One region of the Amphibacillus indicireducens genome, then DNA from elsewhere that is predicted to be linked to it. Evidence: riboswitches for the same ligand, from Rfam matches in the RefSeq annotation. Region 1 holds a riboswitch; the other holds the start of a gene.
The links. A riboswitch is a leader RNA that binds a small molecule or an ion and turns the genes downstream of it on or off. The one in region 1 is predicted to bind FMN.
Positions count from the first base shown of each region.

Region 1 (8,723 bases):
AAAGCTTTTAAAGGAATGACCGGACATCAACGAACGAATGCACCTTTTCAGTCAAAGTCAGAGATGTTTGGTGCTTTTATTGAATCGATTGAACCATTGATTGAGGCGAATAAATTAGCGATGGTCTTATTTCAGTTTCCACCTTGGTTTGATTTTTCACAAGATCATATGCTTTATCTCCGCTATTGTGTGCAAAAAATGGATCAATTTCCAATTGCATTAGAATTTAGACACCAATCTTGGTATAGGAAAGAGAACCGTGAACAAACAATTGAGCTCATGCGCGAAGATAATTGGATTCATACGATCGTTGATGAACCACAAGTTGGTGATGGCTCAATTCCAATTGTTCCAGTTGTGACGAATCCAGGAAAAACGTTGATTCGCTTTCATGGACGAAATGTCTATGGCTGGAATCGGCCGAAGGATAAAGAAACGAATTGGCGTGAAGTGCGCTATCTCTACCAATACAATCAGACTGAATTACTAGAATGGCGCGAGCGAATCTTGCAAATTGCTAAAGAAACAAAAGATGTCTATGTTTTGTTTAATAATAACTCTGGTGGGGATGCTGCTGGTAACGCTAAAACATTGCAAACGATGTTAGATATTGATTATGACGGTCTAGCACCCCAACAGTTACGACTATTTTAACTTTAGACTATATTCAAAAGATGTTCAAAAACTAAAAAAACGGGAATACTATTCTTACCTAAAGGAATTCTTGAAATATTGTAAGGAGGGCTAATTATTTGAAGCGATTTTTTTATTCATTGTTAATTATTATGTTCGCTTTTGTGACAAAGCCACTCTGGGAGGAATCGGTTCATGAAATGATTCCTGAATCGGTCAGCGATACGTTTTACTCAATCAAGGAATTCACAACTCAAATCATTGATGGGGACTTTTCTCATGATCAATTGGGAGAACAGTATTTGTCGCTTCACCCCACTATCCCTGATGAAGAACAAGAACCTGTCAAAAAAATAGCCTTATCGATCCCAGACGAACAAGTTTTTTCAGTTGGTAACGTTGAAATTGGAGATGCGAAAGGGGACGTTGAACAACGCTATGGAGCTGCTATGCGAGAAAGCGAGAATGAATATGGTTTAGCTTGGTCTACTTATCACGAGAACTATCAAAACTTTATCATGGTTGCTTATGATGATGGCGAGATTGTTCGTGGTTTATTTACTAATCAAGATTTGCTCACTTCACAGTTTGGTCTCGAAATAGGCGATACGAGATCACTTGTACATGAAACCCTGGGTGAATCTGAAGAGTTCATTCACTATGACAGTTTTAGTTATCAAATCAATAGCGAAGACGAATACGATATTTACCGAATAGACGGAAATTATGTGACCATTTTTTATGACCTACATGAAAGTGATCGTGTAACCGCGATTCAATTAATCGATGCAGAAATAGAAATGATCAAAAATGACCTTTATCCACCTGGCAGTCAAGCGTTGAAAGAAGGATTTGAGTATCAGCTATTTGATTTAACGAATGCAACACGTGTTTACAATGGTTTGTCTATTCTAGAGTGGGAAGAGAATGTCAGAGAAACGGCAAGAAAGCATAGTGCAGATATGGCTGAAAATCAATTTTTTAGTCATACAAATTTAGCTAATCAATCTCTTTCGGATCGAATGATTGAAGATGGGATTCGTTTTAGACTTGCTGGGGAAAATCTTGCCTATGGACAGTTTAATAGTATCTTTGCCCATCAAGGATTAATGAACTCAGCAGGACACCGTGAGAATATTTTGCACGATGGTTTCACTAAATTAGGAGTTGGCGTTGCCTTTAATCGAGATCAGCACCCTTTTTATACGGAGAACTTTTTTACAGATTAAAATAATAAACGATGAAAATAACAAAAACTTGAAATTCAAGAATGATTTACTGATATCAATGATGACTGATTTAAAATAAACCACCGAGCACAAAAATGGTGTACTCGGTGGTATGAATGTACGTCTAATCGCCATAGCCTAGTTTTTTACTGAATTAAAGATTCACTTTATATCGCTTTATTAAGTGAGATCATTTCTAGTAATCCTTGTGCAACTTCACTGCCTTTATTGCCAGCTTTTGTTCCAGCTCGTTCAAGTGCTTGTTCGATTGTTTCTGTTGTTAGCACACCGAATAAAACCGGTATATCTGATGTTAGTCCAATCTGTGCGACTCCTTTGGCGACTTCATTCGTAACTAATTCATAATGTGTCGTTGCCCCGCGGATCACAGTCCCAAGTGTGATTACTCCATCATAGTTGTGATTGTTAACTAACTTTTTTGTGATAAAAGGAATTTCAAATGCACCAGGTACCCAATAAATATCAATATTTCCTTCCTTAACTCCGTGTCGTAATAAATTGTCAATTGCCCCAGACAAGAGCTTAGAAGTGATTAGCTCATTAAATCGAGCGATCACAATTCCTACTTTTAGATTTTCTCCGTTAAAATTACCTTCAAATATTGGCATATTAATTCTCCTTTAGTTAATTGATAATAGGTGATCAAATTTTCCCTTTTTTGTTCTTAAATAATTGAGGTTTTCCTTTTCAGGTCTGACTTCTAATGGAATACGTTCAACGACTTCGATGCCAAACGCTTGTAATTGTTCGATTTTATCTGGGTTATTTGTGATTAAGTTAACCATTTTAATTCCTAGCGACTTAAGAATTTGGGCGGCAAAGTGATAATCTCGCTCATCCGGTTCAAAACCTAGTGCGATATTTGCATCAAATGTATCTAGACCATTTTCCTGAAGCTGATAGGTTTTCAGTTTGTTTTTTAAACCAATTCCACGTCCTTCTTGGCGTAAATATAAAATTGCTCCGATGCCATTTTCTTCAATCATCCGCATTGCTTCGTGTAATTGTTCGCCGCAATCGCAACGATGTGAGCCAAAGATATCACCTGTGAGACATTCAGAGTGGACACGTATCAGTAAAGGCTCTTGAAGACTTCTAATTTCACCTTTAGAAAGCAAAAGGTGCTCTTTATTTGCTTGATCCTCGAACAGAGTTAAATCAAAGTCTCCATAAGATGTTGGTAGCTTGACTGTTAATTCTTGATTTGCGGTCAAATAAGTCACTAATTCTTCGATACTAATGATTGGCATTTTCCACTCGGCAGCTAATGCTTCTAGTTGCGGTCTTCGTGCCATTGTCCCATCATCGTTTAAGATTTCGCATATATAGGTAGCTTGTGGTTCGTTTGCAAGCTTGGCTAAATCAATCGCTGCTTCAGTATGGCCTCTTCGCTCGAGTACGCCCCCTTCTTTTGCGATTAACGGGAAAATATGGCCAGGCTTATGAAATGCTTGCTCGTTGTTAGACAGGTTAGCTAATTCTTTAATTGTTTTTGCGCGATCGAAAGCAGAAATTCCTGTTGAGGTTTCCTTATGATCGACACTGATCGTAAACGCTGTTCTGTAAGGATCTGTATTCTCCTTTATCATTTCTGTGAGGCCAAAATGATCCGCAATGGCTTCAGAAATAGGTGCGCAGATTAAACCTCGCGCATGTTTGGTCATGAAATTCACAGTTTCAGCCGTTGCTAAGCTTGCTAAACCAACTAAATCTCCTTCAGCCTCACGATTATCGTCATCTACGACAATGATAAGCTTGCCTTGTTTTAAGTCTTCGATCGCTTTTTCAATATGTTTAGTCATTGTAGAAATCCTCCCGTTACTTTATCAGTAAGATGAGCTTGTGCCTTAATATATTTTCCAATCATATCTGTTTCAACGTTAACATACTCACCGCGATTTAACGTTCCTAAATTTGTCTGATCCTTTGAATGTGGGATTAAACTAACAGAAAAAGACCGTGCTTGCACATCTGTGACAGTTAAGCTAACGCCATTAATTGCAATTGACCCTTGTGGAATGATTTCACCTTGTTGATCTTTAGGATAGTCAAATGTTAAAATCAATGCATTTTCATGGTTCCTTTTTTCGATCAATCGAACGGTTGTATCAATGTGCCCGGATACTAAATGACCCTCTAATCTTCCGTGGAAAGAGAGTGCACGTTCCAAATTTACTTGATCGTTTATTTTTAATTTAGAAAAAGTTGTCCGGTAAAAAGTCTCGGGCATGATATCAACGGTAAAGTGGGAATCAGTTTTAGCAATTGCTGTTAGACAAACTCCGTTAATCGCCATACTATCTCCAATTTGATAGTCAGCTAATATTTTTTCTGAAGCTTGGCAAGTCAACTGCACTGTATGTGCCTTTCGATTAACTTTTAGGATTTTTCCTTGTTCTTGAATTAGACCAGTAAACAATTCCAACACCTTCTCCCAGAAATTCTCAAGTCATCATGAATGGATTCAACCGTAACATTCGTTAATTCAATCACTTGATTAACTTCTCTTGTGCTTGACATTGCTGGCACGCCGTTGCCGCCAATGACCTTTGGTGCGATATAAGTAATCATTTGATCCCAATAACCACTGTTTAAAAAGCAGTCATGAACTTTCGCTCCACCTTCTACATAGAGAGAGTGGATATTTCTCCTCGTTAATTCTTTGATAATCGATTTGACTGTAGCGCTTTTGAGAACGATTGCTTCAACATGTTTTGGAAGCTTAATTTTTACTTTTCGTTCGGTGAAAATCCAAACTGGACTAGCTTGATTAATAAAAATATTTAGATCAAGTTGGTTGAATAATCGACCGCGCCGATCTAGAATGATCCGAATTGGATGCAAGGTTTGATCTGTTCCCAGCAGAAAAGGATTATCTGTTAAAATCGTTTGACTTCCAACTAAGATCCCTTGATAATGATTGCGCTCTTTTCGAACGTATTGATAAGTATCCTTTCCCGTGATTGCTGTGCGCTTTGAATCTAATGATAGTTTACCATCCAAAGTAATTGCCTGTTTTAAAGTGATATAGGGACGATTTTGTTCATAGAAGCAATTGAAAAAAGGATTCAATTCGCGAGCCTCTGTTTCTAGCACACCAGTAATGACCTTGATACCATGTTGTTCTAACTTTTTCTTGCCTTTACCTGCAACTAAAGGGTTAGGATCGAGTTGTCCGATGACCACTTGTTTTATCCCGCTGTTAATGATTGCTTGTGTACAAGGGGGTTGTTTGCCATCATGATTACAAGGTTCAAGTGTAACGTAGAGAATTGAATCGAATCGTTTATCGGGGGCTGTATATGATGAGAGGGCATTAATTTCGGCGTGTTCTTTGCCATATTCCAAATGTGCACCTGATGCAATGACTTGATCATTATTGACAATGACAGCACCAACTAAAGGATTTGTAAATGTTCTACCCAATCCCTTTTTAGCTTCTTGAATCGCTAGCTTCATGTATTTCTCATGCATATATTTTCCTCCTTTCCAAATAAAAAAGCCTTGTGTTCGATACACGAGGCTTTGGTTCATCGACTAAAAGAAAGTATGACAAAAAAGGGTATACTGATCCTGTCATCTTAGCTAATTAGTTTTTTCTTCTCCCATCCAGACTCTAACTGTCGGTTCTAGATTTTCACTAGATCAACCGCAAATAATTGCGGGTCACGGACTTCAAGTTCACACTTGTCACCGTCGGTCGGGAATTACACCCTGCCCCGAAGAAACATATTCAATTCATAAGAAGAATAACATTTAGTTTTTTTTATGTCAACAACCTGGCACACATCTAATTTAAACGTATACCAGGTTTAATTTGTTAATTAGGCAGTGTCTGAAATAATTTGTTCCTCTAATGGCTTTTTCCAAACACCTAAGATCAATGCACTAATCACTGTACCAATAATAATCGATATAATTAGCAATAAACGATTTTCACCTAAGGCTAATATGGTGAAAATTCCACCATGAGGAGCGGGCACACTAGCTAGCCAAAGTTGTGTCAGTCCACCAGCTATAGCACTACCTATTATACTTGAACCAATGACACGAATAGGATCAGTAGCCGCAAAAGGAATAGCTCCTTCTGAGATAAACGAAAGACCTAAAATGAAATTTGTCAGAGCAGATTGCTGTTGCACTTCAGTAAACTTATTTTTAAAGATGATTGATGCTAGAGCAATTGCTAACGGCGGGATCATGCCCCCAACCATAACTGCAGCCATTAAACTACCATCACCAGTATCAGTGAAAATTCCGATTGAAAAAGCATATGCTGCTTTATTTACTGGACCACCCATATCAACCGCCATCATACCACCGAGAAGAGCGCCTAATAAAACTTGGTTGCCCGTTCCTAGATTTTCTAAGAAGTTTATCATTGAAAGATTAATATTAGAAAAGATCGGTCCAAAGACAAAATACATCAGAATCCCTGTCGTGAATAATGTTAGGATAGGATATAATAAGATCGTTCTAATCCCAGCTAAATTTTTAGGCATATTCTTTAATAATTTTATGACGACAAGCGTGACATACCCGGCTAAAAACCCTGCAATTAAGCCACCTAAAAATCCAGCGTTTGCACTAACTGCTAATGCACCACCAGCAAAACCACTCACCATCGCAGGTTTACCACCAATACTCATGGCAATATACCCAGCTAAAACAGGAATAAGGAAGCTAAATGCAGCCCCACCAATTTCATTAATGCCGATGAAAATTGGTGAGTCACTGCCGACAAATCCTTCTAACAGAAACGATAGTGCTAGTATGATTCCTCCAGCGATAACGAAAGGAAGCATACTCGATACACCACTCATCAAATCATTATAGATTGATTTGAGAGAGAATTGACTTCTGTCTTGATCGCTGTGATCGCTTGAATCAGATTCTTTGTCACTACCACTTGTACGATAAATGGGTGCATTTCCAGATAAAGCCTCGTTAATTAATGCCTCACTCTTGTTGATCCCTTCAGCAACGGGACGTTCGACGACACGTTTACCATTGAAGCGAGACATAGGCACCTTTTTACCGACAGCAACGATGACTCCATCTGCTTTTTTAATATCTTCAGAAGTTAAGCGATTTTTAATCCCATCTGAGCCGTTTGTCTCTACTTTAATCTTAATGCCCATTTCTTTTGCTTTATTTTTTAAGGCGTCTTCAGCCATGTACGTATGAGCGATACCAGTTGGACAGGCAGTGACGGCTATTAAATAAGGTTGATCACTTTGAACGTCAGTAGAAGGTTGCTCACTAGCTTGATCTTGTTCCAATCCAGCTTCAGCTAAATTGACGATAGCTTTCACGCTCTGTGGTGTGTCAGCTGCATCCAGTGCTTCAATAAAATCTTTATTCATTAAAAGTTTTGATAAGTTTGATAAGATCGTTAAGTGTGTTTCATTTGCATGATCTTTCGCTGCAATCATAAAGAATAAGCGTGCCGGCTTGCCGTCCAAACTGTCAAAATCAATGCCAGTTTGATGCTTGGCAAATACGACAGACGTTTTCTTTACCGCTTGATTTTTGGCGTGAGGCATCGCAATTCCGTCACCAAGTCCTGTGCTCATACTCTTTTCACGTTCTGAAATGGCTTGTCTAAATGTGTCATAATCATCTACTGCTCCTGTTTCAACAAGCCTTCTTGTCATTTCGTTAAGAATGTCTTCTTTTGTTGTTGATTCAGGAGATAAAATCATTAATTCTTCTCGCATAACATCAGTCATTTTCATGATTTTCAACCCTTTCTATTATAACTTGATTATTAAGTGCTAAAATCGCTTCTTTTGTTGCTAAATCTTTGCTAAATGCAGTTGCGCTACCACTTTGAACACTAAGTTTAAATGCTTCCCGCTTTGTTAAGCCTTTTTCAATTCCTGCCATGAAGCCAGCGATCATTGAATCACCTGATCCAACCGTATTGACGACTTTTCCTTTCGGTGAATCCGCAAGATAAGTTTGATTTTGATCAATAAATATCGCACCATCGCCACCTAATGAAACAATTACATTTTCTGCACCACCCTCTTGAAGTTTTTTACCATAATAAATGGCTTCTTCTTTTGACTGGATCGATTGGTTAAATAGCTGGCCTAATTCTGCTTGATTCGGCTTCACTAAAAACGGCTTTTCCTTTAATATGTCTAAAAGTTCTTTACTATTTGTATCGATCACGAAAGAAATATTTTGTTCGGTACAAATATCGATAATTTGATTGTAAAAAGTTTCGGATAAACCTCTACTTTTGCTTCCAGATAAGATGATCGTATCTGTTGACCTAAGCTGTCTAACCCTTGTTAATAGTTTTTCACTATCAGCTTTGGTGATTATCGGCCCCTTGCCGTTAATTTCAGTTTCGGCTTCTCCTTTTAACTTAACGTTTATTCGTGTATCTCCGTTGACGCTAATAAAATCATGGTCAGCGCCTTCTTTTTTGAGCCAGTCTTCGATAAAACGTCCAGTGTGTCCACCAATAAAACCTAATGCTTTGTTAGCAACACCTAATTGATTTAAAACGCGTGAGACATTAACACCTTTCCCACCTGGTAACATGTTTTCGTCATTTGCATAATTTGTTTCGCCTACTTTAACATCATTAATGTGCATTATATAATCAATTGATGGATTTAACGTTAGAGTATACAGCATCTTGACTTCTCCTTTTGAATGTATTTGATTTTGTTTACCTGACTTTAAATTAAGTGTAAATCAAAATGATTGCTTAATTTATCAATTGTATTTGGTGAATTTATTTTTGCTTCTTTGTTCAATAAGATAATCGCTTGCGCAGGTGCGTTAACTTTAAATTCATACACATGATCAATCTTACTATCA
Region 1 covers NZ_BAABDL010000122.1:9,332-18,054, forward strand. The annotation lists gene ABD814_RS11290 (DUF72 domain-containing protein) at 1-654, shown strand, start outside; gene ABD814_RS11295 (CAP domain-containing protein) at 753-1,862, shown strand; gene ribH (6,7-dimethyl-8-ribityllumazine synthase) at 2,030-2,491, opposite strand; gene ribA (GTP cyclohydrolase II) at 2,504-3,685, opposite strand; gene ABD814_RS11310 (riboflavin synthase) at 3,682-4,302, opposite strand; gene ribD (bifunctional diaminohydroxyphosphoribosylaminopyrimidine deaminase/5-amino-6-(5-phosphoribosylamino)uracil reductase RibD) at 4,287-5,357, opposite strand; FMN riboswitch at 5,477-5,614, opposite strand; gene ABD814_RS11320 (PTS fructose transporter subunit IIABC) at 5,708-7,621, opposite strand; gene pfkB (1-phosphofructokinase) at 7,608-8,537, opposite strand; gene ABD814_RS11330 (DeoR/GlpR family DNA-binding transcription regulator) at 8,582-8,723, opposite strand, start outside.

Region 2 (8,723 bases), on a different contig from region 1:
AGAAAAACGTCTATAATCATTTTTAAAAAACTCGTTAGTGACTCTGATCGCTGGCGAGTTTTTTTAATGTTAACAATACATTTATCAGTGAAGTTTTGGTATGATATCAATAGTTCAAAAGGAGGCAGAAAAATGACGTTAGAAAATCAGGATTTTTTGTTAGACTTATTAAATACACCATCACCATCAAGTATGGAAGTTGAGATTCAAAAGAAATGGATTCATTATGTGAAGGATTTTGCTGATGAAATCATCACGGATCATGCAGGTAATGCGATTGGTGTTTTAAATAAAGAAGCGGACTTTAAAATTTTACTTGCAGGTCATATTGATGAGATTGCGTTAGTCGTTAATCGAATTGACGAAGCCGGTTTTATTTATTTTGATGAAGTTGGTCGGGTCAATCAGAAAGCAGCAATCGGGATGAAAGTTCGGATTCAAGGCTATGGTAAGGAGCTGGTTGGTGTGATCGGAGTCAATGCCCAACACCTTGGTGGGATTAAAGGTGATTTTGATTTAACCGATTTATTTATTGATGTTGGGGCTAAATCGAGAGCTGAAGTAGAAAAATTCGTCCAAATTGGTGATTTAATTGTTTATGATCGCAAACCGGAAATTTTAATGGATCGCTACATTTCTGGACGTGGGCTCGATAATCGAACAGGTGCTTTTATCGTGGCAGAAGTTTTGCGAAAATTAGCTGATCGTGATTTGAATGTTGGTGTTTACGCGGCGAGTACGGTTAATGAGGAAACGAATATGGGCGGTGCCTATTTTGCAGCAGCTGGAATTGAGCCGACGATGGCATTAGCCTGTGATGTGACATTTGCAACTGATCATCCGAAAGTGAATCGCGAAAAGTATGGGAGTGTAAAATTAGAGGGTGGACCAGTGATCGCAAAAGGTGCACCGATCAACCGCAAGATTAACCAGTGGTTAGAAAGAACTGCCGAGAAGCTTGATATGGCAATCCAATATGAGCTAACACCGCGCCATACGGGAACAGATGCAGACCGGATGCGATTAACGGGTAAAGGAGTGCCAGTCGCTTTAGTTTCCTTACCGTTACGTTATATGCATTCACCAGTTGAAACAGTTAGCATCCAAGATATTAAAGAAGAAATTGACTTGTTAGTTGAATTTATCGCTGATTTAACAGGGAAAGAAAATTTAAATCCATTAGAGGATTGATGGGCGAGATGTAGAGGAGTTATTCTCTGCATCTTTTTTTCGTTTTCGTGCGTTCGCACGTATCGACTGTGCGTTCGCACGCAAATCGAAAATATCGCACGCAAACGTAATATTTCGCACGCAAACGAGATAATATCGCACGCAAACGTAATATTTCGCACACAAACCATAAAACCGAAAAGGTATAAAGGGAATTTTCCGAAAAATATGGGCGTATACCTTTACAAATTCCTAGTTATCTACTATATTATAATTAAATGAATATCGATTGAATCTTCGGGGCAGGGTGTAATTCCCGACCGACGGTAAGCAACATTCGTGTTGTAAGTCCGTGACCCACTTTTTTAGTGGTTGATCTGGTGCGATTCCAGAACCGACAGTTAAAGTCTGGATGGGAGAAGATTAAGAGTGATTTGGCGTAGCCATTTATTTCTTGATACCTATTTATCCTAAAGCCCTTATCTGCTTTAGGATTTTTTATTTGGTCAAGAAAATTACTCTCCCTTCATCAAAGTATAGATTTTAATCGATATTTAAAAAAGATGAAGGAGGATGTTGATATGAAAAATCAATCATCAAAATTATTAAAACTTATTATCTTGTCACTATTTGGGACGATTTCAATGGTGTTGCTTTTCTTGAACTTTCCCTTACCGTTTCTCCCGCCATATTTAAAAGTTGATTTTGGCGAGGTGCCTACTTTGTTAGCTGCCTTGATCTTTACGCCGATGGCTGGTGTCGTTGTGCAGTTAATCAAAAACTTGCTTTATTTACTGTTTACGGGAGCAGCTGATCCAGTCGGGGTATTTGCAAATTTTGTGGCTGGGATCACTTTTGTCGTACCAATTTCAATCATTTATCACAAATATAAAGGTGATAAAAGTCTTATTTTTGGCTTGATTGCTGGAACGGTTATTATGACAATCGCGATGGGTATCTTAAATTACTTTGTTCTCCTGCCAATTTACAGTGTTATTATGGGCTGGGGTGACATGTCGAGTGTCGTGATGATCGGGACAATATTTGCGGGTGTAATTCCGTTTAATTTAGTTAAAGGCGTCATTGTGTCGTTACTATTTATTCCGCTCTTTGCTAAATTAAAACCTTGGATTAAACAAAAGCATGCAATATTTAATTAAATAAAATTTAAAAGAGCCAGGTGATTCCGATCATCTTTGGCTCTTTTTTACTTTTTAAAAAACTTTACATAAAATTTACTTGAACAGATAAGTAAATAAGCATATACTTATATCAGAAATAATTTTGAAAGGAGAAATAGGATGATTAATACATCGATCGAGATGGAACGAGCGGCACTCATCTTAAAGCTACTCGGTGATAAGACGAGATTAACGATGATGAAGTTGATTGAAAATCACGCTTGTTGTGTGTGTGAATTTGTTGAGATCTTCAAGATGAGTCAGCCGTCAATTAGCCAACATTTAAGGAAATTAAAAGATTTAGGCCTAGTTGAAGAAGAAAGAAATAGTCAATGGACATTTTACTCTGTCGATAAATCAAGTGAGTATTATCCATTTATTAAAACAATTCTTGATCAATTACCTAATCAAGATGAGAAAATAAGAGAGCTCGAAGAAAATGGGACACGAATTGAATGTTGTTAGTGCCCATTTATCTGATAACAAAAAAGAGGTGCGAAGATGACAGATAAACAAACGTCAGAAATTAGTTTTTTTCATAAATATTTAACGGTCTGGGTGATCGCTTGTATGGGAGTAGGTATTTTAATTGGCAAGTACTTCTCTGTGATCCCAGAGTTTTTAGGGAAATTTGAGTATGCAAGTATTTCAATCCCGACAGCAATCTTGATTTGGATTATGATTTATCCGATGATGATGAAGGTTGATTTTCAAAGTATTAAAAATGTTGGTAAAAATCCAAAAGGTCTTTATTTGACTTGGATCATAAATTGGTTGATTAAGCCATTTACAATGTTTGCAATTTCAAGTTTCTTTTTATTTGTTGTATTTAAGCAACTGATTCCAGTTGACATTGCTGATGGCTATTTAGCTGGGGCTGTTTTACTTGGAGCTGCTCCTTGTACAGCGATGGTTTTTGTTTGGAGCCATTTAACAAAAGGAAATCCAGCGTATACGGTCATTCAAGTTGCAACGAATAACTTGATTATCCTGATTGCATTTATACCGATCGTAAAGTTATTGCTCGGTGTAAGTGATGTGACTGTTCCTTGGGATACGCTCATTCTATCTGTTGTGCTTTTTGTAGCTATTCCATTAGCTGGTGGTGTATTAACAAGAATGTTTGTTACAAAAAGAAAAGGACTAAATTATTTTGAAAATGAATTTTTGCCAAAATTTGATGGGATTACAATTGCAGGCTTACTACTCATGTTAGTGCTTTTATTCTCATTTCAAGGTGATGTGATTTTAAATAACCCATTGCATATTCTGTTGATTGCCGTCCCATTGACAATTCAAACATTTCTTATTTTCATAATTGCTTATTTCGCAGCTAAGTTAATGAAATTACCTTTTGATATCGCTGCACCTGCAAGTATGATCGGTGCATCTAACTTCTTTGAGTTATCGGTAGCAGTTGCGATCGCTTTATTCGGGATGCAGTCTCCGGCTGCTTTAGCGACGACTGTCGGTGTCTTAACTGAGGTGCCATTAATGCTATTATTAGTGAAAATTGCGAATAAAACTCAGCATTGGTTTCCTGAAAAATAGATTAAAAGTTCAGTTAAGTAGGTTAGCTTTCCGAAATTAAAATCAGTTATTGGAGGCGTGAGAGAGATGAAAATAGTAATTATTGGGTCTGTTGCTGCAGGAACTTCAGTGGCTGCAAAAGCGCGAAGAAATGATGAAACGGCTGAAATAACGGTATATAATGCAGATCATGATATTTCCTATTCAATTTGTGGTATCCCTTATTTTTTAGGTGGAGAGATTGACGATTTAGCAACGTTAACACCAAGAGATGCTGACTGGTTTAAAAAACGTTACAATGTCGATATTCATACACGTCATGAAGTGACAGCAATTGATTCGAATGCGAAAACAGTCACTGTTAAAAATTTAACAACGCATGAAACGAAAGTGGATCACTATGACACGTTAGTCTTGGCAACAGGTGCATCGCCAAAAGTACCTCAAATTGATGGTGTAGATCAGAGTCACGTATTTCCGGTTCGTAACATTCAAAGTGCAGCAGCTATCGATCAGTATATTACGCTGAATAAATCTGAAAAGGCAACAATTATTGGTGCTGGTTTTATCGGATTGGAAATGGCAGAACAACTGACAGCGCGTGGTTTAGAAGTGACGTTAATTGAGGGTGAAAATCAAGTGATGCCACACTTAGATCGCGATATGGCTTTTAGAATAGCAGAAGAACTGCAGAAAAATAAGCTGACGCTGTTACTCGGAGAGTCGGTCACACAGATTACTAAAAAAACAGTTACAACAAGTAGTGGCAATACGATTGATTCAGACCTCGTTATTTTAGCAACAGGTGTCAAACCAAATACAAAGCTAATAGAGGGTACGGCGATTGCGCGTGGTGAATCCGGTGCAATTAAGGTCAATCAACAGATGCAAACGAACTTACCTAATATTTATGCTGCTGGTGACGCGGCGGAAAGTTTTTCGGTTATAACAGAAAAGCCACTTTATCGTCCATTAGGTTCGACAGCGAATAAGATGGGGCGTATCGCAGGGGATGCGATGACAGGCGGTACTCTGGCACACAGAGGTATACTAGGGACAGGTATTTTAAGGGTATTTGGCTTAACTGTCGGGTACACAGGTTTAACTGAGCAAGAGGCACGTGCTGAAGGCTTTGATATTGAGGTACTCCACAATATTAAGCCGGCAAAAGCGGAATACCTTGGTGGTGCAGAAATGGTCATTAAAGCAATTGCCGACAGACGTACAAAACGCCTACTTGGAGTACAAATTGTTGGTGAAGATGGTGTTGATAAACGGATTGATGTTTTCGTCACGGCACTTTCGTTTAAAGCGAAAGTTGATGATCTCTTCCATCTTGATTTAGCTTACGCACCACCGTTTAGCACGACAAAAGACCCGGTGATGTATACAGGGATGGCGCTCAAAAATGCAATTGATCTGAAAAATAAATTGATCACACCTGAAGAATTAGTGACTAGAATTTCGAATGGTGAGGAGCTCCAAATCATTGATACACGTGCAACGAAGCAGTATGAAGCGTCACGTGTTGATGGTGCGATCAATCTTCCGTTAGCTAAATTGCGTTCAGAAGCAAGTCAACTCAATCCTGCGCTAACAACAGTGACATACTGTAATAAAGGTGTGACTGGTAATGCAGCTCAAAACATTTTAATCAATCAAGGATTTAAAGATGTTTATAATTTATCTGGTGGTAATAAAAACTACCAAAGTTTTAAAAACAGTCAAAACTAAAGCGAGAAACCTGAGTCTATTAAATAATAGGCTCAGGTTTTTTTGGTTAGGAAGAAAATACAACTTGATAAGGAACGTTTGTTCGATTAAAATAAGAGCCACAAGAGATGTTCTTTCAATGTGACTTCTGAGGGGTGAGCTAGCAGATGGATCGAACGATCTTTTTAGTTGATATGCAATCATTTTATGCTTCTGTTGAAAAGGTGAGTCAACCCGAACTACAGAACAAGCCGGTTATCGTAGCGGGAGATCCAAAGCAACGAAGCGGGATTGTTCTGGCAGCTTGTCCACTCGCAAAAACATATGGTGTGAAAACCGCCGAACCACTTTGGCAAGCGAAAGCGAAATGTCCAGAACTTGAAGTTGTTCAGCCACATATGTCGCTCTATTTAAAGATATCCTATCAAATTACCAAGATCCTTGAGCAATATTCAGATTTAGTTGAAGTTTACTCAGTTGATGAACAATTTATTGACGTGACATATACACTCCATTTATTTGAGACGAAAGAGCAGCTGGCGAAGCAGATTCATGATGAAATCGTCGATTCAATCGGAGTCGAATCAAGGATTGGGATCGGTCCAAATAAAGTGTTAGCAAAGATGGCGTGTGACAATTTTGCTAAAAAAAATAGAATGGGAATTGCAGAATTAAATCCTGCTAATCTTGAAAAGTTACTTTGGCCACTTCCGATCGATGCGTTATTTGGTGTCGGTAGTCGGATGAAGGAACATCTGATAAATATGGGTTTACACACAATTGGGAATCTTGCTCAGCACCCAGTCAAGTGGTTGAGGAAACGCTGGGGGATTAACGGTGAAGTCCTTTGGCGACTCGCAAATGGTATCGATCAAAGTCCTGTTGTGCCACGAACTCATCAAACGCAAAAAGCAATTGGACACCATATGACATTACCACGAGATTATGATACGAGGGCTGAGATTTATGTGGTGATTAAAGAGTTGTCGGAAGAAGTGGCTCGCCGGGTGCGAAAGCAAAATTATTTAGGTTTGACTGTTTCTATTCAAGTTCAGAGTAATAACTTTCAGGAAAGGCAAGGCTTTAATCGTCAACTCACTTTAACTGATCCGACTCAATTGGGACGGGTGATCAATCGCGTAGCAAGGTGCTTGTTTGATCAATATTGGACCGGATATCCTGTTCGGGCATTAGGAATTGCTTTGTCGCAGCTGATGCCTAAAGCAGAAAGACAAATGTCATTATTTGATGATCCAACTGATGAAGAACAATTAGCGCGGATTATTGATCAAATCAAAGAGAAATATGGATTGACAGCAATTATGAGTGCCTCTTCGTTATCAAAAGCAGGGCAAGCACGAGTCAGGGCGACAAAAATTGGCGGTCATAACCGTTAGAAGGAGTTATGTTAGATGAAAAATAAGTTAACTGCAGGTTCAAATTTGTTATGGGAGTCAAGTCGAATGATGTTACCAGAGCATAAAGCATTATTACGAGAACACGAAGCAAGTCGAGACAAAAAACAACGCCCAAGCTATGATGAGCAATTTTTAACAGATCTAGTCTATCAAATTGAGACGGCTTTTATTGAGAATAGAATGATCAAATTAACATATTATGAAGATGAAGCGTATCATGAACGGACGGGGAAAATTACAGCTATTAATCGAGAAAGACAACAATTTCAGCTCTCAAGTAAAACAGAAACAGATCGATTTTCTCTGATTGATCTAATTTCAATTGAGTGACAATACGCGTACTTATGTTTAGAAACCAGTGAAAAGTGGTAGATTAAATTAACAGTATGAATAAGAGGTGAGAAAATGAAGCAGTATAAATTTGCTATACTAATAACTACTTTTACATTGATTTTAATTGGTCTGCTTCTGCTTTCTTATCAATCACCTGCGCAAGAAAATGATCAAACGATCACACAAAATCAGGGATATCGTTCGGTCCAAAGTATGGAAAAGTCTGTCGTAATGAAAGAAGATACTGTACAATTAGACCAAGCAATAAAGCAACAAGAACTGACGGAAGATGTTATGCTTGATAAACTGGAAGCATTTATTAATATTTTTCTTCAAGATATTGATCTAGAATATAAGGTAAGGGGGATCTCAACTAAAGCAGAGTTAATCGAGCAGTCGACCGAGATTGTTTCGCAAGAGGCACTTCAACCGTATGTTGATTTTTATTTTGAAGAAGTTGATAATGGACTGTATGTCGTTCCAACAGAATTACCACCATGGTTTGTTCCAGGAAATCCATATGAAATGACACAACTAGACAATGGTAATGTCGTCATTGAGCAAGAAAATGAGATTGAATTATATGGTCGATACCGGGTTCGGATTGAGTTTTCTGCACAGGAAAATTGGCGGATTGTTAAGATTGAGCACCCGCCCGCAAACGGAGAGCGATTAGACCTTATTTGAAAGTAGCGATGAAGATGCACGTTTTTCGAGATTATTATAATAATGAGGTAAAATTGTCATTTGAAAAAGACCCTTTTTCAAATATGCCAATGCATGTACTTGTTATTTGTAAGTATCAGGATAAATGGTTGTTAACAAACCATAAAACACGAGGATTAGAATTTCCTGGTGGGAAAGTAGAACGAAATGAAACAGCGAAGCAAGCGGCTATTCGTGAAGTGAAAGAAGAAACAGGTGCAGAAGTAGCTGATATATATTACGTTGGTCAGTATCATGTCGAGGGCAAGGGTGATCAAGTCGATAAAAATATTTATTATGCCGAGATCAGTGAATTGATTGAACAGCCGACTTATTATGAAACGGATGGACCTGTCTTACTTGAGCAACTACCTAAAAATATCAAACAGAAGCGAAATTTTAGCTTTATTATGAAAGATGATATTGTCAAGCGTAGTATCGAACGGATTAGCAAACAATTTAACAACTAAGCGCCAGCCTGATTAAGGCCGGACGCTTAGTTTTTTAATGGACTTTTTTAAGAAGCCATTTCTCAAAATAGGCAACACCTTGGTACATTAATGCGGCTAATAGTGCGATTAAAACGAGACTATAAAGAACTAAGGTGAAGTTAAAGACTTGAAAGCCATAGACGATTAAATAGCCTAAACCTTTTGATGCGACCAAAAATTCA
Region 2 covers NZ_BAABDL010000067.1:72,166-80,888, forward strand. The annotation lists gene ABD814_RS06390 (glucose-6-phosphate isomerase) at 1-16, shown strand, start outside; gene ABD814_RS06395 (M20/M25/M40 family metallo-hydrolase) at 133-1,191, shown strand; FMN riboswitch at 1,460-1,598, shown strand; gene ABD814_RS06400 (ECF transporter S component) at 1,752-2,330, shown strand; gene ABD814_RS06405 (ArsR/SmtB family transcription factor) at 2,472-2,816, shown strand; gene arsB (ACR3 family arsenite efflux transporter) at 2,853-3,902, shown strand; gene ABD814_RS06415 (FAD-dependent oxidoreductase) at 3,969-5,615, shown strand; gene ABD814_RS06420 (DNA polymerase IV) at 5,762-6,991, shown strand; gene ABD814_RS06425 (YolD-like family protein) at 7,007-7,342, shown strand; gene ABD814_RS06430 (hypothetical protein) at 7,418-8,032, shown strand; gene ytkD (RNA deprotection pyrophosphohydrolase) at 8,047-8,520, shown strand; gene ABD814_RS06440 (ABC transporter permease) at 8,555-8,723, opposite strand, start outside.
Region 2: linked by a shared signal. The riboswitch ahead of ABD814_RS06400 (ECF transporter S component) and the one ahead of ribD (bifunctional diaminohydroxyphosphoribosylaminopyrimidine deaminase/5-amino-6-(5-phosphoribosylamino)uracil reductase RibD) in region 1 are both predicted to bind FMN.